DNA from 3 places in the Pantoea nemavictus genome. Region 2 is predicted to be linked to each of the others. Evidence: predicted binding sites of a transcription regulator. Region 2 holds the regulator's gene; each other region holds the start of a gene.
What was found. The regulator PhoB, encoded in region 2, activates phosphate uptake and scavenging genes when phosphate is short. The targets are predictions, from matches to a motif close to CTGTCATAAAACTGNCNNAT.
Positions count from the first base shown of each region.

Region 1: a site for PhoB is predicted at 5,977-5,996, ahead of ugpB (sn-glycerol-3-phosphate ABC transporter substrate-binding protein UgpB). Genes of this name have one in related genera too.
Region 3: a site for PhoB is predicted at 5,350-5,369, ahead of phoA (alkaline phosphatase). Genes of this name have one in related genera too.

Region 1 covers NZ_JBBGZW010000001.1:2,426,306-2,435,957, reverse strand. Annotated here, with positions in the region: gene ggt (gamma-glutamyltransferase) at 1-481, opposite strand, end outside; gene WH298_RS11100 (DUF2756 domain-containing protein) at 688-972, shown strand; gene ugpQ (glycerophosphodiester phosphodiesterase) at 969-1,712, opposite strand; gene WH298_RS11090 (sn-glycerol-3-phosphate import ATP-binding protein UgpC) at 1,709-2,782, opposite strand; gene ugpE (sn-glycerol-3-phosphate ABC transporter permease UgpE) at 2,783-3,628, opposite strand; gene ugpA (sn-glycerol-3-phosphate ABC transporter permease UgpA) at 3,625-4,512, opposite strand; gene ugpB (sn-glycerol-3-phosphate ABC transporter substrate-binding protein UgpB) at 4,577-5,893, opposite strand; gene livF (high-affinity branched-chain amino acid ABC transporter ATP-binding protein LivF) at 6,206-6,919, opposite strand; gene livG (high-affinity branched-chain amino acid ABC transporter ATP-binding protein LivG) at 6,921-7,688, opposite strand; gene WH298_RS11060 (high-affinity branched-chain amino acid ABC transporter permease LivM) at 7,685-8,956, opposite strand; gene livH (high-affinity branched-chain amino acid ABC transporter permease LivH) at 8,953-9,652, opposite strand, start outside.
Region 2 covers NZ_JBBGZW010000001.1:3,137,498-3,147,149, reverse strand. Annotated here, with positions in the region: gene WH298_RS14345 (cobalamin-independent methionine synthase II family protein) at 312-1,415, opposite strand; gene WH298_RS14340 (PstS family phosphate ABC transporter substrate-binding protein) at 1,583-2,509, opposite strand; gene phoR (phosphate regulon sensor histidine kinase PhoR) at 2,596-3,906, opposite strand; gene phoB (phosphate response regulator transcription factor PhoB) at 3,927-4,616, opposite strand; gene sbcD (exonuclease subunit SbcD) at 4,814-6,031, shown strand; gene WH298_RS14320 (AAA family ATPase) at 6,028-9,652, shown strand, end outside.
Region 3 covers NZ_JBBGZW010000001.1:266,552-276,203, reverse strand. Annotated here, with positions in the region: gene WH298_RS01350 (MFS transporter) at 1-648, shown strand, start outside; gene WH298_RS01345 (TIM barrel protein) at 665-1,735, shown strand; gene WH298_RS01340 (Gfo/Idh/MocA family protein) at 1,732-2,883, shown strand; gene WH298_RS01335 (LacI family DNA-binding transcriptional regulator) at 2,982-3,962, shown strand; gene WH298_RS01330 (sugar phosphate isomerase/epimerase family protein) at 3,969-4,817, opposite strand; tRNA gene WH298_RS01325 (tRNA-Ser) at 5,099-5,186, opposite strand; gene phoA (alkaline phosphatase) at 5,431-6,837, shown strand; gene gap (type I glyceraldehyde-3-phosphate dehydrogenase) at 6,955-7,965, opposite strand; gene WH298_RS01310 (GlxA family transcriptional regulator) at 8,044-9,024, opposite strand; gene WH298_RS01305 (acyl-CoA dehydrogenase family protein) at 9,157-9,652, opposite strand, start outside.

The DNA of each region.
Region 1 (9,652 bases), 710 kb from region 2:
TTGCGGCCAGCGCAAAACCGGCCACGGTGCCCGGCGTGCCTGAGGCTAAGTGAGAAGTAAGTGACAACTTACTGTCAGCGTTGCCCTGCTTGTCGAGGAACATATCGCGTGATGCGCGCGCCGGCGCCATTTCACGGAAGTCGATAGCGGTAGTGCGGCCGGATGCGGTGCGCAGCAGCATAAAGCCACCGCCGCCGAGATTACCGGCCTGCGGATGCGTCACCGCCAGCGCGAAGCCAACCGCCACTGCCGCATCGACGGCGTTACCGCCCTGCTTAAGGATATCGACACCCACTTCAGTAGCCAGCGCATCAACCGATGCCACCATGCCATGTTTGGCCTTAACCGGGTGAAAAGTGTCGCTATCGACTCCATAGGAAACCGGCGGTGCACTGGTCGGCGCGGCGTTCGCGCCCTGCACCACGGTAAAACTCATCAGCAATGCCCAGCCGAACTGACGCACGTTGCCTTGTATCCTCATCCTGTCACCACCCTTTTAACGTTATTTACATTTGTTATTAATTGATGCAAGTGTTTGCAAATACAGTAAAAAGCGTAGCAGTAAAGTTAAATTAGGTGCACTCCTGGATGAGGGGTTTGAGATATAGCATAAACTTATGTCAGTAGCCGTTGTTGCCTGTTGCGCAACAACACCACACAGCAGGCTGCATTGATGGAGGAAACACCATGAACAAAAACAAATGGCTAATTGTGATCGCCGCTTTGCTGCCGTTAAGCAGCATGGCGAATATGTTGAATAGCACCAACGATCCGAACCAACCCGGCTATAACCCGAGCCAGCAGCGGATGCAGTCGCAAATGCAGAATCAGCAGCAACAGCAAAAGCGTAAACTGCAGCAGGATCAGCAGCAGCAAAGCCAGGATGTACAGCGCAAGGTGCAGGAACAGCGTAACAGTGCCCAGCAGCAGGTGATTCAATCGCAGCCGGGCCAGCTTAAGCAGCAGAACTAGCGGAAGTCCGCACCGATAGTGTCGATACGATCGGTGCAGATGGCGTCGACGCCCCAACTTAGCAGCTCGCGCGCGCGCGCGGGCTGATTCACGGTATACACCAGAATCCGCAGACCGGCCGCTTTCAGCAGCGCGGTACGTTCAGCATCGAGTAATCTGTGATTCAGATGAATCGATACGCAATCCAGACGCGCCGTCAGCGCCTGCCAGTCGTCGTGCCACTCATCCAGCAGTAAGCCGCGCGGCAGCTCGGGCGCCGCCTGCATCGCCGCTTCCAGCGCGGCATAAGAGAAGGATGAGAGCAACGGCGCGGTTTGTCCTTGCCACAGTTCGCGTGCCGCGAGAGCCACATTGCGCCCGGTTTCCACATCCTGACCGGTCGTCGGTTTGATCTCGATATTGGCCATCATCTGATGCTGGCGGCAACGTTCTGCCACTTCACTCAGCAGCGCCAGCGGTTCGCCTTCGTAATCGCGGCTAAACCAACCGCCCGCATCCAGCTGAGACAGCTTATGCCACGACAGCGCACCCGCCACGCCCCAGCCGTTGCTGGTGCGATCGAGCGTGTCATCGTGCAGCAGGAAAATCTGCTTATCTTCCGAGAGCTTGGCATCAAACTCAATCATGGTGTGGCCGTGCTGCGCGCCGACATCAATCGCCGCGAGGGTATTTTCCGGGGCCAGTTTGCCGCCGCCGCGATGCGCGACAATATGCGGATAAGGCCAGTTGTGTTGACTCATTCCAGACGCTTTCCATAGGTTGAATCGAAGAAGTGTAACGCATCTGACGGCAGATGCAGCCACAAGGTGCTGCCCGCCTGCGGGCGCTCACTGTGGGGCAAACGCACCACCATGCGCGCGTTGCCGATGCGGCCATGCGCCAGATTATCGGCGCCGAGCATCTCCAGCGTCTCCACCACCAGCGGAATGCCGCCGGCCTCGCGGCTGCTGAGCTGAATATGCTCGGGACGAATACCCAGCGTCAGCGGACGGTTGGCCCATTTGGCTTTACTTTCACCCAGCAGCAAGCTGTTAAGTGCATCCAGAGTAAAACGCGTGCCGTCGCTGCTGATTTGTCCCGGCAGCAGGTTCATGGCCGGCGCGCCGATAAAGGAGGCAACGAACTGGCTGGCCGGACGTTCATACACTTCCACCGGCGTACCCACCTGCTCCACTACGCCTTTGTTCATCACCATCACGCGCTGCGCCAGCGTCATGGCTTCTACCTGATCGTGCGTGACGTAGAGGCTGGTAGTTTTTAGGCGGCGATGCAGCTGTTGCAGCTCAAGACGCATCTGCACGCGCAGACGCGCGTCGAGGTTGGAGAGCGGCTCATCAAACAGGAACACAGCCGGTTCACGCACGATGGCGCGGCCCATCGCCACACGCTGACGTTGTCCGCCAGACAATTCGCGCGGACGGCGATGCAGCAGATGATCCAGCTCCAGGCTGCGCGCCGCTTCCATCACGCGCTGCTCGATCTGCACTTTACCCATGCCGCGAATTTTCAGGCCATACGCCATGTTTTCGCCCACCGTCATGTGCGGATAGAGCGCGTAGTTCTGGAACACCATGGCGATACCGCGATCTTTCGGCTCCATATTGGTGACGCGTTTGTCGTCGATATAGATATCGCCAGACGATACGCGCTCGAGGCCTGCCACCATGCGCAGCAGTGTTGATTTGCCGCAGCCGGAAGGGCCGACCATCACCATAAATTCGCCATCGTTGATGGTGATATTCAGTGGCTGAATGATCTGATTTTTGCCGTCATACGACTTGGTAACGGTCTGAAGGGTTACGCCTGCCATTTATTTATCACTCTCCACCAGGCCACGCACAAAGGCACGTTGCATCACAAGTACCACCACCACCGGTGGAATCAGGGTTAATAACATTGCCGCCATCACTTCATTCCACTGCGTTGGGCCGCCGCTGGTGTTGATCATACTTTTCACCCCCGCCACAGCGGTGCTGAGGCTGGCATCATTGATGATCAGCAGCGGCCACAGATACTGGTTCCAGCCATAGATGAAGGTGATCACGAACAGCGCGGCGAGATTAGTTTTTGATAGCGGCAGTACGATGTCCCAGAAGAAACGCATCGGGCTGGCGCCGTCGATACGCGCCGCCTCTATCAGCTCGTCCGGCAAAGACATAAAGAACTGGCGGAACAGGAAAGTGGCGGTAGCGGACGCCATCAGCGGCAGCGTTAAGCCGCTGTAGCTGTCGAGCATGTTTAGCGTCGAAATCACCTCCACCGTCGGGAAAATACGCACTTCGACCGGCAGCATCAGGGTGATGAAAATCAGCCAGAAGAACAGCGAGCGCAGCGGGAAACGGAACCACACCAGCGCGAAAGCGGAGAGCATCGAGACGGTGATTTTGCCGACGGTAATACCGAGCGCCATCAGCAGGCTATTAAACATCATCATGCCAAATGCCGGGCCGTTGCCGTTGACGCCGTGCGTCCAGATGCGCGAGATGTTCTCCCACAGATGCGAGCCAGGGACTAAGGTCATCGGCACCTGATACACCGCCTCGTTATCCAGCGTCGCCGCCACAAAGGCGATATAAAGCGGGAACAGAATGGTCAGCACGCCCAGCACCAGCAAGGTATGGCTGAAGATATCCAGCCCGCGTCGATTCTCAATCATTGGTATTGCACCTTACGCTCGACAAAGCGGAATTGCAGGATGGTCAGGCCAATCACCAGCAGCATCAGCACCACCGACTGCGCGGCGGAGGAGGAGAGATCCAGCCCGGTGAAGCCTTCGCGATAGATTTTGTAGATAAGCGTAGTGGTGGCCTGTACCGGACCACCGCCGGTGGCGGCATCAATCACCGGGAAGGTATCGAAGAAGGCGTAAACCAGATTGACCACCAGCAGGAAAAAGCTCACCGGCGTAATCAGCGGCAGCGACAAATTGAAGAAGCGGCGCACCGGACCCGCGCCGTCAATCGCAGCGGCTTCCACCAGCGATTTGGGAATCGACTGTAACGCCGCGAAGAAAAACAGGAAGTTGTAGCTCATTTGTTGCCAGATCGACGCCAATACAATCAGGAACATCGCCTGACCGCTGTTTTGCGCATAGTTCCAGTTGTAGCCCATTTGGTTCAGCAGGTGGCTGAATAAACCGAGGCCCGGATTGAATAAGAACATCCACAGCACCGCCGCTACCACCGGCGCGACCGCGTACGGCAGCAGCAGCAACGTTTGATACAGCTTGCGCAGGCGAATGACGTAATCCACCAGCGCCGCCAGCAGCAGGGAAAACGTCATGCCGCAAATCGTCACCAGCGCACTGAACTCAATGGTGGTCCAGAAGGACGCCAGATAGTATTCGTCATTGAACAAACGCTTAAAGTTTGCCAAACCCACGAAGGTGCTGGAGATGCCAAAAGGATCAATGCTTTGCAGCGAATACCACAGAGCTTCACCGGCGGGCCACAGGAAGAAAATGGCGGTAATCACCAGTTGCGGTAGCACCAGCAAATAGGGCAGAAAACGGGAGCGAAATACGGGGCGCGATGAGGACATAGCAGGCTCAATCAAAGAGAGAAATCGGGGCGAACGCCAGGCGTCGGCCCCGAGATAACAGCATTTACTTCACTTGCTGCTCAAAACGGCGCAGCAGTTCATTACCGCGTTTCACCGCGTTATCCAGCGCGGCTTGTGGTGCCTGTTTGCCGGTCCACACGCCTTCCAGCTCTTCGTCCACGATGGTGCGAATCTGCGGCATGTTGCCAAGACGCATACCTTTGGTGAACGGCAGCGGATCTTTGTTCAGCATCTGACGCGTGGCGATGTCTGCGCCTGGGTTCTTGTCGTAGAAGCCCTGCTGTTTAGTCAGCTCATAGGCTGCGGTGGTGATCGGCAGATAACCGGTTTTCTGGTGCCATTCAGCGGCGATTTCCGGCTGTGCGAGGAACTTCATAAACTCCGCCGCGCCTTTGTAGGTGTTGGCATCTTTGCCTTTCATCACCCACAGGCTCGCGCCGCCAATAATGGCGTTCTGCGGTGCGTTCGGTACGGTTTCATCGTACGGCATCATGCCGACGCCGAAGTTAAATTTGGCGTAGTGTTTGATGTCGGCCAGCGAACCGGAAGAGGCGGTGGTGATGCCGCAATCGCCGTTGTAGAACTTGGCGGTGGATTCATCCTTGCGACCGAAGTAGGTGAAATCCCCTTTCTTGTTCATCGCTTCCAGCATTTCGATGTGGCGCACCTGCACCGGCTGGTTGAATTCCAGCACTGCATCGGTGCCGTCAAAGCCGTTGTTTTTGGTGGCCACCGGCAGCGCATGCCAGGCGCTGAAGTTTTCAATCTGAATCCAGCCCTGCCAGCCACTGGCGTAACCACAGGTCAGGCCGGCTTTGCGCAGCGCTTCGGCGTCTTTCGCCAGCTCCTGCCAGGTTTTCGGTGGCTGGTCCGGGTTAAGACCGGCTTTTTTAAAGGCATCTTTGTTGTAGTACAGCACCGGCGTTGAGCTGTTGAACGGCTGAGAAATCAGCTGGCCTTTGCTATCACTGTAGTAACCGGCAACGGCTGGCACGAACTGCTGCGGATCCATCTGCACGCCAGCGTTTTTAAACACTTCATTGACCGGCACGATCGCTTTTGACGCCATCATGGTCGCGGTACCGACTTCATACACCTGCAGCAGCGCGGGCGCTTTGCCAGAGCGCACAGCGGCAATACCCGCCGCCAGGCTCTGCTCGTAGTTACCTTTATAAGTCGGGACGATTTTGTAATCGGGATGAGCCTGGTTAAAACGTTGTGCCAGAGAATCAACTTCTTTGCCTAACTCGCCTTCCATTGAGTGCCAGAAAGGGATCTCAGTTGCAGCCAGCGCATTACCGCTGAGCGCCAGACCGAGCACGACACTCATCAGGCGGGGACGAAGCGTAAAAGCGGACATAAGGTTTTCCTGTGCTGTTAGCTACGCGCGAATTCGCGCATTTTTTTGTTCGCGACGTAACATGACACGGGGAAATGACGGATTAATAACAGGTTTATGACGGGGATGTGACAGAGGGGATGGGATAATGCGGGTTTAAACATTCGTCCGTGCTAGCTGTCCCCCATCCCGGCCTTCCCCCGCTAGCGGGGGAAGGAGACGCTGCCACATGCAACTCCCAACTCACATATGGCAGCGTCTTCCTCCCCCATTTATGGGGGAGGACCGAGGAGGGGGACAGCGAGCCCCAATTCAGAGGACAGCGAGCACCAACTACGCGCCTAAATACGCACTGCGTACCGCTTCGTTTGACAACAACGCTTCGCCGCTATCCTCCAGCACCACGTGGCCATTCTCCAGCACATAGCCGCGATCGGCCAGCTTCAGCGCCTGGTTGGCATTCTGCTCGACGAGGAAGATGGTCATGCCTTCTTTACGCAGCTGCTCAATGGTGTCGAAGATCTGCTGAATGATAATTGGCGCCAGCCCCAGCGAAGGCTCATCCAGCAGCAGCAGACGCGGCTGGCTCATCAGCGCACGGCCAATCGCCAGCATCTGCTGCTCACCGCCGGACATGGTGCCCGCACGCTGTGCTTTACGCTCTGCCAGGCGTGAAAACAGCTGATAGACGCGATCGATACGCTCCAGATACTGCTGCCGCGTAGCGAAGAAGCCGCCCATCGCCAGGTTCTCTTCTACCGTCATACGCGAAAATACCCGACGGCCTTCCGGCACGATGGCAATTGCTTCACGCATGATTTTCGCCGTTTGCCAGTCGGTAATCTCTTTGCCATCAAAGGTAATGTTGCCGCTGGTAGCGCGCGGTTCACCGCACAAGGTGCCGAGCAGCGTAGTTTTACCCGCGCCGTTGGCACCGATCAGGGTAACGATTTCACCCTGGTTGATGTGCAGATTAATGTTGTGCAGCGCCTGGATCGGACCGTAATGGGCGCTGACACTCTGCAAGGTTAAAATCGGGTTTGCCATGTTACGCCTCACCTAAATATGCACGGATTACATCCGGATTGTTACGCACCTCTTCCGGCGTACCGTTGGCCAGCGGCGTTCCCTGATTCACCACATAAATGCGGTCAGAGATACCCATCACCAGCTTCATATCATGTTCGATTAGCAGCACGGAAACCTTGTGCTCACCGCGCAGCTCGGCGATCAGTTCATCCAGCTCGTGGGTTTCACGCGGGTTGAGGCCGGCAGCCGGTTCATCCAGCATCAGAATCTCAGGACGCGTCACCATGCAGCGCGCGATTTCCAGACGACGCTGCTGACCATAGGCAAGGTTGCCCGCCTGGCGGTTGGCGAGATCCAGCAAGCCGATGCGATCCAGCCAGGTCGCTGCGCGATCCAGCGCTTCGCTCTCGCCGCGACGAAAAGCCGGGGTTTTGAACAAGCCGGAAAACACGCCGCTTTTCAGGTGCTGATGCTGTGCCACCAGCAGGTTTTCAATCACCGTCATTTCGCGGAACAGACGTACGTGCTGGAAGGTGCGCACAATGCCCATACGCGCAATCTTCTGGCCCGGCAAACCCTGCAGCTGCTGATCGCGTAGTTTGATGGTGCCGCCGGTCGGTTTATAAAAACCGGTCAGGCAGTTGAACACCGTGGTTTTACCGGCGCCGTTCGGGCCAATCAGCGAAACGATTTCCTGTGGATGCAGCTCCAGCGCCACGTTGTTGACGGCTAACAGGCCGCCGAAGCGCATCATCAGGCCTTCAACGGCTAACAAAGGCTGACTCATGCCTGCTCTCCTTGTTTACTGCTTTTCAACTTCAGATGCGGACGCTTCATCGGCAGCAGACCTTGCGGACGCCAGATCATCATCAGCACCATCAAACCACCGAGCACCAGCATGCTGTACTCATTCAAATCACGCATCAGCTCGCGCGAGACCACCAGCAGAATGGCTGCGAGGATCACTGCCAGCTGCGAGCCCATGCCGCCCAGCACCACAATCGCCAGCACAAAGGCCGATTCGACGAAGGTAAAGGATTCCGGGCTAACGAAACCCTGACGTGCGGCGAACAGCGTACCCGCAAAGCCTGCAAACACGGCGCTGATGGTGAAGGCGGTCAATTTGATGCGCGTTGGGCTCAGACCAAGCGAACGGCAGGCGATCTCATCTTCACGCAGCGCTTCCCACGCACGGCCCAGCGGCATGCGCAGTAAACGGTTGATGACAAACAGCGTCAGCACCACCAGCAGCAGCGCCACCAGATAGAGGAAAATCACGCGGTCGCTGGGATCGTATTTCAAGCCGAAGAAGTCATGGAAGGTGCTCCAGCCGCCTTCGCTAACCCGGCGGCCAAACTCCAGACCAAACAGGCTGGGCTTAGGAATCTGCGCGATACCGTTCGGGCCGCCGGTGATCGCCGTGTTATTCAGCAGCAGAATACGCACGATTTCGCCGAAGCCGAGCGTCACAATCGCCAGATAGTCGCCGCGCAGGCGCAGCACCGGGAAGCCAAGCAGCAAACCAAAGGCTCCCGCCACCAAACCGGCCAGCGGCAGGCTTTCCCAGAAGCCAAAGCCGTAATAGTGGTTGAGCAACGCAAAAGTGTAAGCGCCGATGGCGTAGAAACCGCCGTAGCCCAGCACCAGCAATCCTGATAATCCCACCACCACGTTAAGCCCGAGCCCGAGCATTACGTAGATCAGCGTCAGCGTGGCGATATCAACGCTGCCGCGCGACACCAGAAACGGCCAAATCACTGCCGCTGCAATCACCAGTGCCATCAACAACTTCTGCTTCGGCGTCGATCCATCAAAACCCGGCAGCACAAAACCTTTGCCGCTGCGTTTGAGTTTGCCCTGGACCAGCGGACGCAGCAGCTGGAAGACAAACACCACCGCACAGCCAATGAAGATCCAGTTCCAGCGTACCGCGCCCGCGTTGGCGACCACCAGTTTGGTGCCATCCAGATCGAGCCGTACGCCCATGAAAAACGTGGCAAGCACCAGCAACATCACCGTGGAGATGACGGCGTTAACCAAACCGAGGCGTTTCATACTTTCTCCACCTCCGGACGGCCGAGAATCCCGGTTGGCATCACCAGCAGCACCACAATCAGCAGCGCGAAGGAGACCACGTCTTTATATTCGGTCGACAGATAGGCCGAAGTCAGCGCTTCCGCAATACCCAGCACCAGGCCGCCAATCATCGCGCCAGGAATGCTGCCGATGCCGCCCAATACCGCCGCGGTGAAGGCTTTCATCCCGGCCATAAAGCCGATAAACGGGTTGATAGAGCCGTAGAATTGACCGAGTAACACGCCCGCAACCGCCGCCATCGCCGCACCAATGATGAAGGTGAGGGAGATAACGCGGTCGGTGTTGATGCCCAGCAGGCTGGCCATTTTCAGGTCTTCCGCACAGGCGCGACAGGCGCGGCCCATGCGCGAATAACGAATGAATAGCGTCAGCGCCAGCATCGACAGGAAGGTCACCACCCAAATCACCAGCTGCATAGTAGAGAGCGTGGCGGCAAAGCCGTTGCTTTCGCCCAGCGTCCATTGCCCGGTGATCAAGCTTGGCAGCGCGAGATCGCGCGAACCTTGCGTCAGGCTGACGTAGTTCTGCAGGAAGATCGACATACCGATGGCCGAGATCAGCGCGATCAGGCGCTTCGACGATCGCACCGGCTTGTATGCCACGCGTTCGATGCTCCAGCCATAGGCGCTAGAGATAATTACCGCCATCACGAAA
Region 2 (9,652 bases):
ACCAGCGGGTTATGCGGGCCAAATCGCTAAAGCGCAGGTGATTTAAACTACTTTTCTTCTGTTCGCAGAGGGATAAATCGACAACGGCGCAAATTAGAACGTTTATAGCGAAGAAAGGCAATACGGGATCGGAAAACCAGAAGGATATAACAGGATAGCGGGATAAAGCAGTGAATCACGGCGGAATAGCGGGCAAACACCTCAGATGATTTGCTAAAAGTTTCCTCAGCACGAGAGATCTCTTTGCATGATCTGGCCTGAAGATGCACAAAAGGCGCGATTTACGCGCCTGTTTGTTCAGGTTTACAGCATTACCAGACTGTTCTTGCTATCTCGACCACCAGACGAATCTTCTGCCACTGCTGCTCTTCGCTCAGGCTGTTGCCCTCTTCGGTGGAGGCAAAGCCACACTGCGGGCTCAGGCAAATTTGATCGAGACTCACGTACTGCGCAGCTTCCTGCAGACGTGCTTTAACCTGCTCCGCATCTTCCAGCTCACCGGTTTTAGTGGTGATCAGACCCAGCACCACCTGCTGATGACCCGGCTTGAGGAAGCGCAGCGGCTCGAAGCCACCTGAGCGCTCGTTGTCGTACTCAAGGTAGAAGGCGTCGATATTCACGCCGCCAAACAGCACTTCCGCAACCGGCTCATAGCCACCTTCGGAAATCCAGGTAGAACGGAAGTTACCGCGACACACATGCAGACCCACGGTCAGATCGGCAGGTTTCCCCTCCAGCGCCGTATTCAGCACCTCAGCATAGATGCGCGCCAGTTCCTGCGGATCTTCGCCACGCTCGCGGATCTGCTGCTGCTGATCGCTTGAGCACAGGTAGGCCCACACCGTGTCATCCAGTTGCAGATAGCGGCAGCCCGCATCATAAAACGCCTTAATGGCGTCTTTATAGGTTTGCGCCAGATCGGCAAAATACGCTTTCAGATCGGGATAAACCGTCGCATCAATCACCTTACGGCCACCGCGGAAGTGCAGCACGCTTGGGCTTGGAATCGTCATCTTCGCCACCGCATCACCGGCAATGCTTTGCAGGAAGCGGAAGTGATCGAGCATCGGGTGATTCGGGTTGAAGGCCACTTTACCCGTGACTTTCACGCCGTGCGCTTTGGTCTGTACGCCGTTGAACTGAATGCCCTGATCGGCTTCGAACAGCTCTACGCCATGCAGATCGCCGAAGAAATCGAAGTGCCACCAGGCACGACGGAACTCACCATCGGTAACGATCTGCAGACCGTTGGCGCGCTGCTGCTCGACAACGTGACGGATTTCGCGATCTTCAACCTGACGCAGCTGGTCAGCATTGATATCGCCTTTCGCGAACTGCTCGCGCGCCTGTTTAATGGCGGCGGGACGCAGGAAACTGCCAACGGTATCGGCACGGAATGGGGAATGACGTGACATCTTCTCTCCTGGCTGAGCGCATAGTTGCGTCAGGGTATAATTTCGGCTGGTTATTTTTAGCCATCTGGATGGCTATATGTCCGAGAAGAATGCCACGCTGTTACCCCTTCGGCAATAGAAGAAAATTCAGCTCACATGAAGGAATTTCATGATCAGATGCACGTTCTTCAATTTCCCTCAATGGCGGCACGCGCTTGTGCCATCTGGTTATCCGATAACGGAAGATAACCGGCTTCGCTCACCCGTCGCTGTCCCTGAGGCGACAGCACCTGATGCAGGAAAGCACTGACCAGCGGCGGCAACGGTTTGCCGGGCGCTTTATTGACGTAGATATAGAGCGGACGCGACCAGGGATAGCGGCCACTGCGGATCGATTCGGCATCCGGCATCACGCTGTCGCCGTCTGCTGTCACCACCGGCAGCATCTTCACCCCGCTGAGATGAAAGCCAAAACTGGCGTAACCGATGCTGTTAGGCGTGGCGGCAACCGCTTGTACCACCGCAGCAGAACCCGGGAATTCGGCGACGTCGGCACGGAAATCGCCTTTACACAGCGCCTGCTGCTTAAAGAAGCCCCATGTTCCCGAAGCCGAGTTGCGGCCATAGCGCTGAATGCTGCGCGTCGCCCACTGGCTAGCCTTCAGGCCAAGATCGCCCCAATGCTGCGGCACCTGCTGTGCGCCACACAGCCGGGTAATGGAAAACAGAGCATCGAGTTGTTGCGGCGCGATGCGCGGCAACGGATTGTCCTGATTGACCACCACCACCAGCGCATCCATCGCCACCGGCACCGCAAGCGGCGGATAGCCGTAGCGGGCGATAAAGAGTTGACGTTCGTCGATCTGCATCGGGCGGCTCATCGCGCCCAGTTGCGCGGCCCCGGCCGCCAGTGCGGTGGGTGCGGTTGAGGATCCCGCCGCCTGTACCTGAACATTAACGCCCGGTGACTGGCGGCTGAAATCCTCGCCCCACAAGGTCATCAAATAACCCAGCGTATCCGAGCCGACGCTGCTCAAATTGCCGGTCAGCATAGTTTGTTGGCCGTGCGCTAAAGCAGCGCAAAGCAGCAAGCAGGAGAGCAACAGCGATTTCATCAGCGATTCCGCAATTCATTAAGACGTCTATTCTGTCGCGGCACGATTTATCGCGCAATAAATTGCGCCGCTACGTCGTGCAAACCTTAGTTAACTCGCTCTTGAATCACGTTAGCCACAATCAACCGTGGCGGCAGAAGAAAACTGAAACAGGTTTCCTGATGCGGCACGCTGGTGATCTCCAATCGCGCGTTGTGATGGCCAAGCGCATGCTTCACAATCGCCAGCCCCAATCCGCTGCCGCCAGTGGCGCGTGAGCGCGCTTTATCTACCCGATAGAAGCGTTCGGTCAGGCGCGGCAAGTGCTGCTCGCTGATGCCGGGTCCGTCATCACACACTTTAAACTGCGCGCCTTGTTGGGTGCGCAACCAGCTGATGTCGATGCGCGTGCCCTCCGGCGTGTGATTCACCGCGTTGTAAACCAGGTTGGAAATGGCGCTGCGCAGCTGTTCATCATTGCCGAACACTTTGAGATGCGGATCGGTATGGAAATGGATGGTGTGGCGTCCCTGGCTCAGGGTTTCCGCTTCACGCTGCAGCAGCAGCAGCATGCCCGGTACATCCACCGTCTCTTTCAGGTCGATGGCCGGTGCCGCTTCGATACGCGACAAAGTCAGCAGTTGCTTCACCAGGCTGTCCATGCGCCGCGTCTGCTCCTGCATGGTGTGCAACGCTTTACTGCGCGTGCGCTCGTTCATCACCGAATCATCCATCATTTCCAGATAACCCTGCAGCACGGTGAGCGGCGTGCGCAGTTCATGACTGACGTTGGCGAAGAAATTACGTCGCGCGCCCTCAAGCTGGTGCATCTGGGTGACATCACGCGCCACCATCAGCCACTGCCCTTCGCTGTAAGGCATGACGCGGAATTCCATATGATGCTGATTATTGAGGATCTGCGTTAGCGGCGTATCAAATTTACGCTGGCGGATATAGCGGGAGAATTCAGGATAACGCAGTAAGTTCAGGATGTTCTGGCCGTTATCCTCCGGCCAGCGCAAGCCGAGATGCTGCTGCGCCAAACCATTACACCAGAAAATGGTGCCCTCTTCGGTGGTCAGCACCACCGCATCCGGCAGCGATTCAGCGCCGCTGCGGAAACGTTTGATCAGATTGCCCAGCTCCCGGCGACGGCGCCGATTGCGCAGCTGCATCTGATACAAACCGTAAAACAGCGGTTCCCAGCTGCCGCGTCCGGTTGGCGGCGTCATCGAACGATCGACCCACAGCCAGTGCGACAGACGCATCAGGTTTTTGAAGTGCCAAAACATCACACCGGTCACCGCAATCAGCAGCAACCACGGCAGATAGCCGAACAACAGACCGAGCACCAGCGCAGGTAAACAGACCAGCGCCAGCTCGGTCAACAGTCTCTTCCAGGAGAGTCGTTCCAGCACGGTAAAAACTCCGTTTACGATTAGTAGCGGGCAGAGAAACGATACCCTGTTCCGCGAACGGTTTGAACCATGCGATCGTGGCCGGTCAGCTCCAGCGCTTTGCGTAAACGGCGAATATGCACGTCAACGGTGCGATCTTCGACATACACATTGGTGCCCCAGACGTGGTTCAGCAGCTGTTCGCGGCTGTAAACGCGTTCCGGATGCGTCATAAAGAAGTGCAGTAATTTATATTCGGTCGGCCCCATCTCCAGCGGTGTGGTTTCGGACATCACGCGATGCGACGAAGGATCGAGGCTCAAACCCTGCATCTCAATCACCTCTTCCACCGCCATCGGTGAAATACGGCGCATCACCGCTTTAATGCGTGCCATCAGCTCTTTCGGTGAAAACGGCTTGGTAATGTAATCATCCGCGCCCACTTCCAGACCACGTACGCGATCCTCTTCTTCACCGCGCGCGGTCAGCATCATCACCGGGATGTCGCGCGTCATGGCTTCGCGCTTCAAATGCTTGATAAACTGAATCCCGCTGCCACCGGGCAACATCCAGTCCAGCAGAATTAAATCAGGCCAGGGTTCGATCAGCTTACCAATCGCGCTGTCATAATCTTCCGCCTCAATAGGCTGGTAATCATTCTGTTCCAGCACGAAACATAACATTTCACGGATGGGAGCTTCGTCTTCCACAACCAAAATGCGCTTAGCCATTATAACTCCTGCTAGTGTGACACCGTGTCACTGGGATTTGCGGCGCCATTATGCGTCAGTTTTATGACACTTTTATGAAAACACCGCCTTAAGATAGATAGATAAAAAACGGAAATGTCACAATAAAAATCTGCTTTTTTTCTTTGTGATCTTAAGTGGTTATAATTCGCCTTCGCTAAACTCAGCACGGAGCAAACATGCGCATCATTCACACCGCTGACTGGCATCTCGGCCAGTTCTTTTACAGCAAAAGTCGGGCCAGAGAACATCAGGCGTTTCTCGACTGGCTGCTGGATCAGATTGTGCAGCATCAGGTGGATGCGCTGATCATCGCCGGCGATCTGTTTGATACCGGATCGCCGCCGAGCTACGCGCGCGAAATGTTTAACCGTTTTGTGGTGGCGCTGCAGCCCAGCGGCTGTCAACTGGTGGTGCTGGCCGGTAATCACGATTCGGTCGCCACGCTGAATGAATCGCGCGAGCTGCTGGCCTGCCTGAATACCCAGGTGATTACCAGCGCGACGCCCCACGGCGAGCAGCAGGTATTAACCCTGAAGCAGCGCGATGGCGCGCCGGGGGCGCTGCTGTGCGCCATTCCTTATCTGCGTCCGCGCGATATTTTGCGCAGCCAGGCCGGCCAATCCGGGCGCGAGAAGCAGATTTCCCTGCTGGAAGCCATCGCGCAGCACTATCAGCAGTGCTTCGCCGCCGCGCAGGCGCAGCGCGATGCGTTGGAAAGCACGCTACCGATTATTGCCACCGGCCATCTCACCACCGTTGGCGTTACGAAAAGCGATTCCGTACGCGACATCTATATCGGCACGCTGGATGCCTTCCCGGCGCAGGCGTTCCCGCCCGCCGATTACATCGCGCTGGGCCATATTCATCGTCCTCAGCGCATCGCCGATAGCGACCATATTCGCTACAGCGGCTCGCCGATTCCACTCAGCTTTGATGAACTCGGCCGCGAGAAAAGCGTGTTCCTGCTGGAGTTCAGCGCGACGCTCGATGCCGTCACGCCGTTGCCCATTCCCCACTTCCAGCCGATGCAGATGCTCAAAGGCTCCATGGCGGAGATCGAACATCAGCTGGCTCAGTTCAGCGCAAGTGCAGGCGAGCAGCCAACCTGGCTGGACATCGAAATCACCACCCAGGAGTATCTCAGCGACTTGCAGCGCCGCATCGAAGCCTTGACGGAAAATTTGCCGGTTGAAGTGCTGCTGGTGCGCCGCAGCCGTGAACAGCGACAGCGCAGCCTGGAGCGACTGGATAACGAAACCCTGAGTGAACTAAAAGTGGAAGAGGTGTTTGCCCGCCGGCTGGCGCAGGATGATCAGCTGGACGCCGACCAGGCCGAGCAGTTGACGCTGCTGTTCCGCAGCCAGTTGGCCGCGCTGGAGAATCCGTTAGCATGAAAATTTTGACGCTCCGTTTTAAAAACCTCAATGCACTGCGCGGCGAATGGTTTATCGACTTCCGCCGCGAGCCCTTTGCCAGTAACGGATTGTTTGCCATTACCGGCGCCACCGGCGCGGGCAAAACCACCCTGCTTGATGCCATTTGTCTGGCGCTCTATCACCAGACGCCGCGCCTTGGCACGCTGTCGCAAACGCAAAATGAGCTGATCACCCGCGACACCGCCGAATGTCTGGCAGAAGTTGAGTTTCAAATCAAAGGTGAAGCCTGGCGCGCCTTCTGGAGCCAGAATCGCGCCCGCGGTCAGGCCGACGGTAAGCTACAGGCACCGCGCGTCGAGCTGGCGCGCGTCGCCGATAATCAGATCGTCGCGGATAAAGTCGGTGACAAGCTAAAAGCGATCGAAACCCTGTCCGGACTCGATTTCGCGCGCTTTACCCGCTCCATGATGCTGTCGCAGGGCCAGTTTGCCGCCTTCCTCAATGCCAAACCCGGCGAACGCGCCGAGCTGCTGGAAGAGCTGACCGGCACCGAGATCTACGGGCAAATTTCGATTCAGATCTACGAACGCTGGCGCAGCGCCCGCAGCGAGCTGGATACCCTGCGCGCGCGCGCAGGCGGCATGTCGCTGCTGGACGAGGCGCGGCGCGCAGAGCTGACACAACAGCTGGCAGAACTCGGCACGCAGGAGCAAATCCTCAACCAACAGCTGACGCAGGCGCAGCAGCAACAGCACTGGCTGACGCAAGCGCAGCAGCTCACCCAGGAACAGCAGCAGGCAGAACAGACGCTGCTCGCTGCACAACAGGCCTGGCAGCAGGCCGATAGCGATCGTCAACGGCTGGCGCGTGCCGAACCGGCAGAAAAACTGCGCGATAAGTTGCAGCAGCGCGAACAGTTGCAACGCGATCGGCTGTCGCTGGAGCAGCAGTCACAGCAGCTTCACAGCCAACAGCAGCAGGCGAAAACCGCTCTGCAGCAGGGCGAAAGCCACTATCAAGCGGCACAGCAGGCGCGTGAGCAGGCTATCCAGCAACAGCAGCAGTTGGAAACGCTGCTGACCGAACAGGTTATTCCGCTGGATCACCGCATCGCCAATAACGCCCAGCAGCTCAGCGAGCAACAACGGCTACACGTTCAGCAGCAGCAGGCGCTGCACAACAGCCAAGCCGCACTAAGTCAGCAACAGCAGGTAAGTGAACGTTTACAGCAGCAGCTCACCCAGCAGCAGGAATTCCGTACCCGCGAAGCCGCTGTCGCCGATTGGGGCGCAGAACTGACGCGCTGGCAGGCGGAGATCGCGCGGCTCGATGAGCGCGAACAGACGCTGACGCAGCTGAATGCGCAGCAACAGCAGCAGCGCAGCCAGCTTGCGCAGCATCAACAGGCGCAGGCTGAGCGTGAACAGGCGGCGCAGCCGCTGCAGCAGGCCGAAGCTCACGCTGCTCAGCTGCGCCTGCAAGCGGAGCAAGTACTAACTTCGCTCGAGGCCGAAGTCAGCACGACTCAGCTGCGCAGCGCGCTGGCTCAGCATCAAACGCAGCGCGCAGCGCGTCAGCAGCTCAGCCTGTTAGCCGCGCAGTGGCGCTCGCTGCAGCCGCAGCGGTTGCAGCGTCAGCAGAAATTAACGCAGCTGCAGCAACAGCATCAGGACGCTGAACAGGCGTTGCAGGCGCTGCGCGAAGAGTACAAACGCGAACATCAAGCGCTGCTGGATGTGCGCAAAATTTGCGAGCTGGAGCGCACCATCGCGCAGCTGGCTGACGAACGCGCGAAGTTACAGCCGGATCAGCCCTGCCCGCTGTGCGGCTCGTGCCAGCATCCCGCCATTGCGCAATATCAGCAGCTTGAACCCGGCGCAAACCAGCAGCGACTGGCCGCGCTAGAAACCCGTGTGGCGCAGTTAAAAGAGTCCGGCACCGCCAAAGGCGAGCAGCAGAAGCTGTCGCTGCAACAGCAGCAGGCCTTGCAGCAGGAGATTGACGAATTCGACCAGCAGCTGGCGACGGCGCAAACGCAGTGGCAAACGCTGTGCGACCCGCTTGCCCTGTCCTGCTCGCTGGAGCAGCAGGACGCATTCGCGCAGTGGCTGCAGCAGCAGGATGCGCAGGAAAGCAACCAGCAGCAGCAGCTTCAGGCACGGGAAAACGCCGCGCGCGCCGTGCAGCAGGCGAAGGATGCCCATCTGCACCAGCAGCAGTTGTGGCAGCAGCAGCAAAACCAGCAGCAGCTGGCGCAGCAGCAGATCGCCAGCACGCAGCAAACACTGGACGAACTTAGCCAGCGCGAAGCCAGCGAACGCAGCGCCAGGCAGCAACTGGCGCAGCAGCTGGAGCAGCAGTTAGCGCAGCACCAGCTTCATCTGCCGGAACCGGGGGCGCGCGAAAACTGGCTTAGCGTCTTGCAGCAGCGCTGGAGCAAATGGCAGGAAAGTGAGCGGTTACTCGCAGAATTGCAGCCGCAGCTGGCCAAAGCCGAGGGTGAGCGCAACAGCCTGCAACAGAACCAGCTACGCGAGCAGCAGCGTCTCGATGAATTGCAGCACTCGCTCAGCGCCCTGCAGCAACAGCTCCAGCAACAGCAGCAGCAGCGTCAGCAGCTGTTTGGCGAGCAGTCAGTGGCGACAGCGCGCCAGCAGCAGCACGCCGCCCTGCAACAGCGTGAACAGGCGCTGGCGCAGCAGTTGCAACAGTGGCAACAGGCGCAAAGCGCGCTGCACAGCCTGAATGGTCAGTGTGAGCAAATCACCGCGCAGCAGCAGACGTTGCACGATCGCGTAGCCGCGGCGGAAGCCGCCCTGCTTGCCGCACTACAGCAGAGTGATTTTGCTGATGAAGCCGCGCTGCGTGCCGCACTGCTGGAGGAAAGCGAGGTGCAGCAGCTGCGCCAGCGGCTGCAAACGCTTGAGCAGCGGCGTCAGCAGCAGCTCACGCTACACCAGCAGCTCAGCCAGCGACAGGCTGCACATCAGCAGCAGCGTCCGGCGGAGCTCAGTGATGACAGCGCCGCCAACATCCAGCAACAGCTGGAGCAGCTGCGCATGACGCTACGCGACAACGCGCGCCAGCAGGGCGAAGCGCAGCAGCAGCTGCACAGCGATGCCGCGCTGCGTCTGCAGCAGCAGTCGTTGCTGACGCAAATCGCCGCTGATGAAGTGGAGCTGTCCCAGCTGGGCCGTCTGAACGATCTGGTGGGCTCCGCCAAAGGGGATAAATTCCGCCGCTTCGCCCAGGGACTGACGCTCGATCATCTGGTATGGCTGGCGAATCGCCAGCTCGATCGTCTGCACGGCCGCTACCTGCTGCAGCGTCGCGTCAGCGAAGAGCTGGAGCTGGAAGTGGTTGATACCTGGCAGGCAGACGCCACGCGCGATACCCGCACGCTGTCGGGCGGTGAGAGTTTCCTTGTCAGCCTGGCGCTGGCGTTAGCCCTGTCCGATTTGGTGAGCCATAAAACGCGTATCGAATCGCTGTTTCTTGACGAAGGTTTCGGCACGCTGGATGCGGAAACGCTGGATACCGCGCTGGATGCACTGGATGCGCTGAACGCCAGCGGCAAAACCATCGGCGTAATCAGCCACGTGGAAGCGATGAAGGAGCGCATTCCGGTGCAGATTCGGG
Region 3 (9,652 bases), 2.9 Mb from region 2:
GCGAAAGGTATGCCATTGAAAGTGCGCGATCTGTTCTGCGCAGATGCCTTCGCGCTGCTAAAAATCCGCCACTTTTTTGTCTTCGCACTCTGCGCCACGCTGATCTCCATTCCGCTCGGCACTTATTACGCCTATACCGCGTCGTGGCTGGCCGATGCCGGTGTAAGCAACGTCAGCACCGCCATGTCGTTTGGTCAGATGTCTGAAATCTTCTTCATGCTGGTGATCCCGCTGCTGTTCCGCCGTCTGGGCGTGAAATACATGCTGCTGGTCGGCATGCTGGCCTGGTTTGTGCGTTACGCGCTGTTCGCCATGGGCATGGGCGACGAGGGCCGTGCGCTGATCTATCTCGGCATTCTGCTGCACGGCGTCTGCTACGACTTCTTCTTCGTGGTGGGCTTCATTTACACCGACCGCATCGCGGGCGAAAAGGTGAAAGGGCAGGCGCAGAGCATGGTGGTGATGTTCACCTACGGCATCGGCATGCTGCTGGGCTCGCAGATTTCCGGCGCGCTGTATAACCGCCTGATCGCCGGCCAGGCCAGCGCAGAAAACTGGGCAACTTTCTGGTGGATCCCCGCCGTTGCGGCGGCGGCGATCGCCATTCTTTTCCTCTTCACCTTTAAATATCGGGATGAAGCGGCTTGATTAACTGGAGGTGTACGTGAAAACGTTAAAAGGACCGGGTATTTTTCTGTCGCAGTTTATCGGACAACATGCGCCGTTTAATTCGCTGCAAGGTCTGGCGCAATGGGCGTCGGCACTGGGTTACAAGGCTTTGCAGATCCCCTGCAATCATCCGGCGATTTTTGACCTGGATCGGGCGGCAACCAGCCAGACCTATTGCGATGAGGTCAGCGGATTGCTGGCAACCTACGATCTTCAGGTGAGTGAGTTATCAACCCATCTTGAAGGGCAGCTGATTGCCGTGCATCCGGCGCATGACGTGGCCTTCGACGGCTTCGCGCCGGCGCAGGTGCGCGGCAATAACGCCAGGCGCACGGCATGGGCGATTGAGACGGTGAAAAAGGCGGCGGCGGCATCAGCGAAACTGGGGCTGCGCGCGCACGCGACCTTTTCGGGTTCGCTTGCCTGGCCCTATCTCTATCCGTGGCCGCCACACAATCCGGCGCTGCTGGAAGAGGCGTTCGCCGAGCTGGCGCGCCGCTGGCTGCCGGTGCTGGACGAGTTTGATCGTCACGGCGTTGACGTCTGTTATGAACTCCATCCGGGCGAAGATCTGCACGATGGCGTGACCTTTGAACGTTTTCTTGCTGGCGTGAATCATCATCCACGCTGCAACATTCTGTTCGATCCCAGCCATCTGCTGCTGCAGCACATTGATTATCTGCAGTTTATTGATATCTACCATCAGCGCATCAAAGCATTCCACGTAAAAGACGCCGAATACCTGACTAACGGGCGCAGCGGCGTGTACGGCGGCTATCAGCGCTGGATCGATCGCGCCGGCCGCTTCCGTTCCCTGGGCGATGGCCAGGTCGATTTCAAAGGGATCTTCAGCAAGCTGGCGCAGTACGATTACGACGGTTGGGCGGTGCTGGAGTGGGAGTGCTGCTTAAAAGAGAGCGAAACCGGCGCGCGTGAAGGCGCCGAATTTATTCAGCGCCACATTATACCGGTGGCCGATCGCGCCTTTGATGATTTTGCCGCGCAGGGCGACCAGCAGGCGAGCGTGCGGGCACAGCTGGGTCTGGAACAGGGGAGTGTTAAATGATCAACGTAGGCATTATCGGCACCGGCTTTATTGGCCCCGCACATATTGAAGCGCTGCGCCGCCTCGGCAATATCAACGTGGTGGCGATATGCGATGCCAGCCAGCGTGGCGCTGCCGCGCGTGCGGCAGAACTCAATGTGCCGCACGCCTACAGTGACGTGGCGACGTTTTTACAGCATGAAGGGCTGCACGCGGTACATAACTGCACACCGAACCATCTGCACGCCGCGATCAACCGGCAGATCATTGGCGCCGGTAAGCATGTGTTCTCGGAAAAGCCGCTGTGCATGACCATGGATGAAGCGCACGAACTGGTGGAACTGGCTGAAAAGGCGGGCGTGGTGCACGGCGTCAGCTTTGTCTACCGCCAGTTTGCCATGGTGCAGCAGGCGGCGAGCATGGTGCGTTATCAACAGCTGGGGCGACTGTTCTCGGCGCAGGGCAGCTATCTGCAGGACTGGATGCTGGAAGAGACCGACTACAACTGGCGAGTGGATGCAGAGAAAGGCGGCGCATCCCGCGCGGTGGCGGATATTGGTTCGCACTGGTGCGATACCATCCAGTTCGTCACCGGACGCAAAATTGTTGAGGTGATGGCCGACTTGTCGATTGTCTGGCCGACGCGCAAGGCCAGCCTTGCCGGTGCTGCCACCTTCGGCGCGCAGGGTGACGAAACGCAATATGAATCGCGCCCGGTGACCACCGAGGACATGGGCTTTGTGCTGTTCCGGTTTGACGACGGTAGCAAAGGCAGTTTCAGCGTGTCGCAGGTGTCCGCCGGGCGTAAAAATCGCCTTAGCCTGGAAGTTAACGGCAGCCTGGGCGCGCTGGCCTGGGATCAGGAAACGCCGCAGCAGCTGTGGCTGGGACATCGCCATAAGGCTAACCAGCTGTTGTCGGACGATCCCGCGCTGATGAATCCGGATGTGGCGGGCCGGGCGCGTTTTCCCGGCGGACACATTGAAGGCTGGCCGGATGCGTTCCGCGCGATGATGCAGCAGTTTTATCAGGCGGTGGAGCAGGGCAAACCGCCCGCAACCCAGGCGGCTGGGTTTGCCACCTTCCACGATGGGGCGCAGGTGATGGCGATTGTTGATGCCATTGTGCAGAGCCATCAGCAGCAGCGCTGGGTGCGCGTCAGCGCCTGACGCTTAGCCCGAACGGCAGCGCGCTGGTCGGGCTAACTTATTGTTCACGCAGATTTATGGTAGCCTGCGTGTCATCTGATTTCGTATGAGTTGCTGCCATGTCCATTCAAAAAATCGCTCGTCTGGCGGGCGTTTCCGTCGCCACGGTGTCACGCGTGTTGAATAACAGCGACACGGTTAAAGACAAAAATCGCGAGAAAGTGCTGCAGGCGATTAAAGAGAGCAACTACCAGCCCAATCTGCTGGCGCGCCAGCTGCGTACCGCCCGCAGCTCGATGATTCTGGTGATGGTCTCCGACATCTCGAACCCGTTTTGTGCCGAGGTGGTGAAAGGTATCGAAGAAGAGGCGGAGAAGAACGGCTACCGCATTCTGCTGTGCAACTCCGGCTCGGATATCGAGCGCTCGCGTTCCAGCCTGCAACTGCTCTCCGGCAAAATGGTCGATGGCATCATCACCATGGACGCCTTCAGTAAATTACCGGAATTGAGTCACCTGATTGCCAGCACGCCGTGGGTGCAGTGCGCCGAATATGCCGATGCCGGAGAGATCTCCTGCGTGGGTATTAACGACAGCGATGCGTCGCAGGAGGTGGTGCGCTATCTGGCGGATAAAGGGCGAAAACGTATTGCGTTGATCAATCACGATCTCAGCTATAAATATGCCCGCCTGCGCCAGCAGGGATATCTGCAGCAGCTGGAACAGCATCAGCTGGCGTGGCAGGCAATCGGTTATGCCAGCGAGCTGAGCTTCAACGCCGGTAAACACGCCATGATGGCACTGCTAGCCGGTGAGGAACGCCCGGATGCGGTGTTTGCGGTGTCAGACACGCTGGCGGCTGGGGCGATGGCGGCGATTCAGGCGGCAGGACTCAGCGTGCCTGAGGATATTGCCGTGGCTGGTTTCGACGGTACCGAACTGGCCGAGATGGTCACGCCGCCGCTGACCACGCTGGCGCAGCCTTCACGCGACATTGGCCGCCAGGCCTGCAGGCTGGTGCTGCACAAAATTGACCAACCAGATTCCGCACCGGAACGGGTGATTATGCAGGGGCACCTGATTGAGCGTGCCAGTGCCTAAAATAGCTTAGTGCGGCAGCGTTTGCAGCGCTATGCGCAGGTTGCGCAGCGAGGTGGTGATTATGCTCCACGCATCCTTGGGTTTGTCATGTTCGATGATGAACCATTTCACCCCGCTAGCCTTTGCCGCAGGCAGAATTGCTGACCAGTCCAGCAGACCTTCACCCAGTGGCGCGAAGTTCATTTCATCATCACGGATACCGATCGAGGCATTGTCCTTGGCGTGGATGGCGTAAATCCGGCCCGGATATGCCCGCAGAAAACGCACCGGATCCTGACCACCGCGCGATACCCAGGCGGCATCCATCTCCAGCTTCAGGTTGTCACGCGAGGTGTGATTCAGGATGATTTCCAGCGCGGTTATGCCAGCATACTTTTTCATCTCAAAGTTGTGATTGTGATAGCCCAACTGTATGCCGTCGTGGCGCAATCTGGCGCCCATTGCGTCCAGGCGCTGGGCATAATCTATCCAGCCTTGTGTGCTGTCTGGGCGATCTTCCGGTTCAATCCACGGCACGATGATGGTGCGGTTGCCGACCGATTTATTAAAGGCAACGGTCTGCGCATAATCGTTTTCCAGGGCAGCGAGCTGAACGTGCGATGACGTGACGGTGAGGTGATTTTCCTCCAGCAAGGCGCTGAGTTGTTTAGCGCTCAGGTCATGGGTGCCGACGATTTCGACATGTTTAAAGCCAGCTTCATGCGCCATCGCAAACTGCTTCTCGGCCGGACCAACGTTGCGCAGGGTATACATCTGCAGGGCAATTTCGTTATCCACCTCAGCGGCCGCTGCAGAAAACGAGCAGAGCGCAGCGGACGCCACCAGGCAACTACTGATGAGTAATCGGGCTAACATAGTCTCTCCATAAGTTAAAAGTAATCGATTACAAAGCTACAATAGAAAGTAATCGATTACTTTTAAATCGTCCTGAGTTTTTGCAGAAATGTGATGGAGTTCAAATCAGCCTGATTGTGACGACATGGCGTTGTGAAAGAGTGTAACTGATTCAATTTTAACGATTGATAAGGGAGAGAATTCGCTGAAAAGGATGGCTTAAGTACGCCCAGCTTCAACGGTTTTGAAGAGAATAGGCAAAAAAAAAGTCTGAACATAAGTTCAGACTCTTCTTTAGAATGTGGCGGTGAGAGGGGGATTCGAACCCCCGATACGTTGCCGTATACACACTTTCCAGGCGTGCTCCTTCAGCCACTCGGACACCTCACCACATTTTTTTGCCAACCGCGCTGGGTCAACGGGGCGCTACTATAGGGAGATCGCTGAAAAGGGTCAAGCGCTATTTTCTCCTTTTGTTCTATCCGCTTAAGCTCTGAGCGGATTGCCTTTACCCTGCTCAGAATGTCGATTCTGTCATCAAACTATTCCTTTTCCGTCACAAAAATGTCACCGCATTGTCGCAGACTTGTCTGCGGAAACATTTGGTTATATCTATGGATAAGGATGCTTATAAATGAAACACATACCTCTCTTTACGGTTACGCTGCTGGCTTCTCTGGTCGCGACGTCAGCAGTGGCAGAAGAGTCCAATTATTCACGCGCCGCCACCGGTGATGTGACCGAACACGGCGGGGCGCGTCGTCTTACCGGCGATCAAACCGAGGCGCTGAAAGCCTCATTAATCAATAGCACCGCGAAAAACGTGATTTTGCTGATTGGTGACGGCATGGGCGATTCGGAAATCACTGCGGCACGCAACCAGGCGCGCGGCGCTGGCGGTTTCTTCCCCGGCCTGGATGCATTGCCGCTCACCGGCCAATACACCCATTACTCGCTGGATAAGAAAACCCACAAACCCAATTACGTGACGGATTCAGCTGCGTCGGCCACCGCGTGGGCTACCGGCACCAAATCCTACAACGGTGCGATTGGCGTCGATGTTAATGGCAAAGATCAGGTGACGATTCTTGAGTTGGCGAAAGCCGCCGGTAAAGCCACCGGCAACGTCTCGACCGCTGAACTGCAAGATGCCACGCCAGCTGCGTTAATGGCGCATGTCACCTCGCGCAAATGCTACGGCCCGGAGAAAACCAGCGAGCTTTGCCCGGGCAACGCGCTGGAGCAGGGTGGTAAAGGATCGATTACTGAACAGATGCTGAAAACCCGCCCAGATGTCACGCTGGGCGGCGGTGCGAAATCCTTTAGCGAAACCGCGAAAGCCGGCGAATATCAGGGTAAAACCCTGCGTGAACAGGCGCAGGCGCTGGGCTATCAGTGGATTGATAATCTGCAGGACATGAATGCCATTCAACAGGCCGATCAGAGTAAACCGGTTTTGGGTCTGTTCGCCGATGGCAACATGCCGGTGCGCTGGCAGGGACCAAAGGCCAGCTATCACGGCAACATCGATAAACCGGTGGTGACCTGCGAGGTGAACAAAGATCGTCCGGCTTCCGTGCCGACGCTGGCGCAGATGACCAAAAAAGCCATCAATCTGCTGAGCACTAACGACAAAGGTTTCTTCCTGCAGGTGGAAGGTGCATCGATTGATAAGCAGGATCACGCGGCCAATCCGTGCGGTCAGATTGGTGAAACCGTCGATCTGGATGAAGCGGTGCAGGAAGCGCTGGCGTTTGCGCGCGAGCACGGCGATACGCTGGTGGTGGTGACCGCCGATCACGCCCACAGCAGCCAGATCGTGGAAAACGGCACCAAAGCACCGGGCCTGACGCAAGCGGTGAATACCAAAGATGGCGCGGTGATGACCATCAGCTACGGCAATTCAGAAGAGGATTCGCAGGAGCACACCGGAACGCAGGTGCGCATCGCAGCGTACGGTCCGCATGCGGCGAACGTGGTGGGATTAACCGATCAGACCGATCTGTTCTTTACCCTGAAGGACGCAATGGGACTTAAGTAACAGCTCAACGATTCAATAACCGCACATTCCGTAGCGGCGCGATTCATCGCGCAATAAATTGCGCCGCTACAATGTGTGCTTTCGCTGGCATAGACTGCGCGAAAGACGAACCTAAAATCACAATCCACGTTTTGCCATCAGGCGCGCTAAATCCACCAGACGATTAGAGAAGCCCCATTCGTTATCGTACCAGGCAAGGATCTTCACCAGATTGCCGCCAATCACCAGCGTGGAGAGTCCGTCGATAATCGATGAACGGGCATCGCCCTGATAATCGCTCGAAACCAGCGGTTCATCGCTGTAGCCCAAAATCCCTTGCAACGGGCCTTCCGCTGCCGCGGCTTTAAAGGCGTTATTCACCTCTTCTGCAGTGACATCGCGTTTCAGCGTCACGGTTAAATCAACAATCGAAACCACCGGCACCGGCACGCGCAGCGAATAGCCAGTCAATCGACCATCCAGCTCAGGAATCACCCGTCCCAGCGCCTTCGCTGCACCGCTAGAGTAGGGCACAATCGACAGCGCCGCCGCCCGCGCACCGCGCAGATCTTTCTCTGGCTGATCGTGCAGCACCTGGCTGTTGGTGTAGGCATGGGTGGTGTTCATTAACCCGTGCTCGATACCAAATGCCTGATGCAGCACCGCCGCCGCCGGCGCCAGGCCGTTAGTGGTACAGCTGCCGTTACTCACCACAAAGTGCTGCTGCGGATCGTAGCGTTGATCGTTAACGCCCAGCACAATCGTCAGATCGTCATTTTTACCGGGCGCGGAGATAATCACGCGTTTGGCGCCGCCGCTGGTGATATGCAAGGCGGCTTTGTCGCGCTCGGTAAAGAAGCCGGTGGCTTCAATCACGATATCGACGCCGACATCCTGCCAGCGAATATTGGCCGGATCGCGCTCGCTGAAGACGCGCACAGATTTGCCATCAATACGCAGTTCGCCTTCACCCGCTTCTACTTCAGCGGGCAAGCGGCCGAGCAGCGAGTCGTGTTTCAGCAGATGGGCGAGGGTTTTGCTGTCAGTGAGATCGTTAATGGCGACGATTTCAATATCGTCGCTGCCGAGTGCTGCGCGAAAAACGTTACGTCCGATACGGCCAAAGCCGTTAATGCCGATCTTAGTCATGATTGACTCCTTTTCCGAAGATGCTGGAGTCACTCTAGGCCGATGGCGCGTTGGCGTAAACGCCAAATAACGATCACTTTACGCCAACTTTTTGCAGTGAAAGCGCTGGCGATATTCGCCTGGCGTGAGATGCAGCTGACGTTCAAAGCAGCGACGTAGATTGATGCTGCTGCCAAAGCCGGTCGCCAGCGCGATGCGTTCAAGCGTGTCATGAGTTTGTTCTAAACGCTCACGCGCGGCGGCGAGACGCGCTTCTGTCACATAGCGCGCGGGCGGTGCGCCGGTTTCGCGGGTGAAAACGCGGGTGAAATTACGCGGACTCATGGCGACGCGCTCTGCCAGCTTCTCCACCGCCAGGTCCTCGGCGAGGTTGGCGCGGATCCAGCGTTGCAGTTCACTGATTGGGCCGATGCCGCTCGGCGATTGCAGATGGAAGCGGCTGAACTGCATCTGCCCGCCGGGACGGCGCAGATACATCACCATGTCCTGCGCAATATTGCGCGCTACGCTGAAGCCGCAATCCGCTTCCACCAGCGCCAGCGTCAGGTCAAAGCCCGAGCTGACGCCGCCGGAGGTCCAGATCGGACCATCCTGAATATACAGCGGACCGCCCTCCACCTGGATCTGCGGAAAACGCGCTTGCAGGGTATCAAGCAGGCGCCAGTGCGTGGTGGCGCGGCGACCCTCCAGCAGGCCCGCTTCGGCCAGCAGCATCGCGCCGCCGCACACCGAAACCACGCGGCGCGCCTGCGGTGCCGCCAGCTTAACGAAATCGACCACCATATTGCCCTCTTCAGCGCTGTCGCCGCGTCCGGTGATCATAATGGTGTCCCAGGCGGTGCGCGGATCAACGTCCGCCAGTTTTAGGTCGGCTAACAGATTGAGGCCGGATTGACCGTGGATCACCTGATGCGATTGGGTGGTGGCGAGGCTAACGCGATAGCGTGGTTGATCGACGCCCGCCGGTAAATGCTGATTGGCTCGCATCAGAATATCGGCGATGCCCGCCGCTTCGAACAGCATGCCGCCGTCGGGCACAATAATCAGAAAGGTTTTCATGGCGTAAAAAAGACACTTTAACGAAATAAGCCAAAGTGTCGCATGAAGTCAATCTTTTGCACAATCTGTAGCGGCGCAATTTATTGCGCAATAAATTGCGCCGCTACGGGATGATGAGGTTATCAATATCGATTAGACAGCGGAATTATCCGCCACACCAATCCGCCACTGCTCCGGCGGTAGAGTGCCATTCACCGCAAAATCCCCGACGATGCGATCTTTGTAAATACGTGGATTGTGTGACGAAAGGGTACGTGCATTGCGCCAGAAGCGATCCAGTGCCAGCGGTTTCAGCGTCGCGGATGCGCCTAATGCATCGAACAGCGTCGAGCTGGCATTAAGCAGCAGATCGCTCACCACATTGAGCGACTGCGAGACTTCCAGCTCGGCAATCGCCACCGCCTGGTTTTCCTGTTCCTGATCGCCGCTCAGGTGCGCATCAAACGCGCGTTGCACCGCGCTGGCGGCGTGCAGCACTATCGCGCCGCTGCTGTAGGCCGCACCGCGCAGGCGTCCAACCACCTGTAAAACCTGCGCATCCTGAGCGGCGCGCGGCGCATTACCGTTACTGTAAGTGCGCGTGCGCGCAGCCACCTGCTGCGCCACTTCGCCGCTCTGCGCGCGGCCA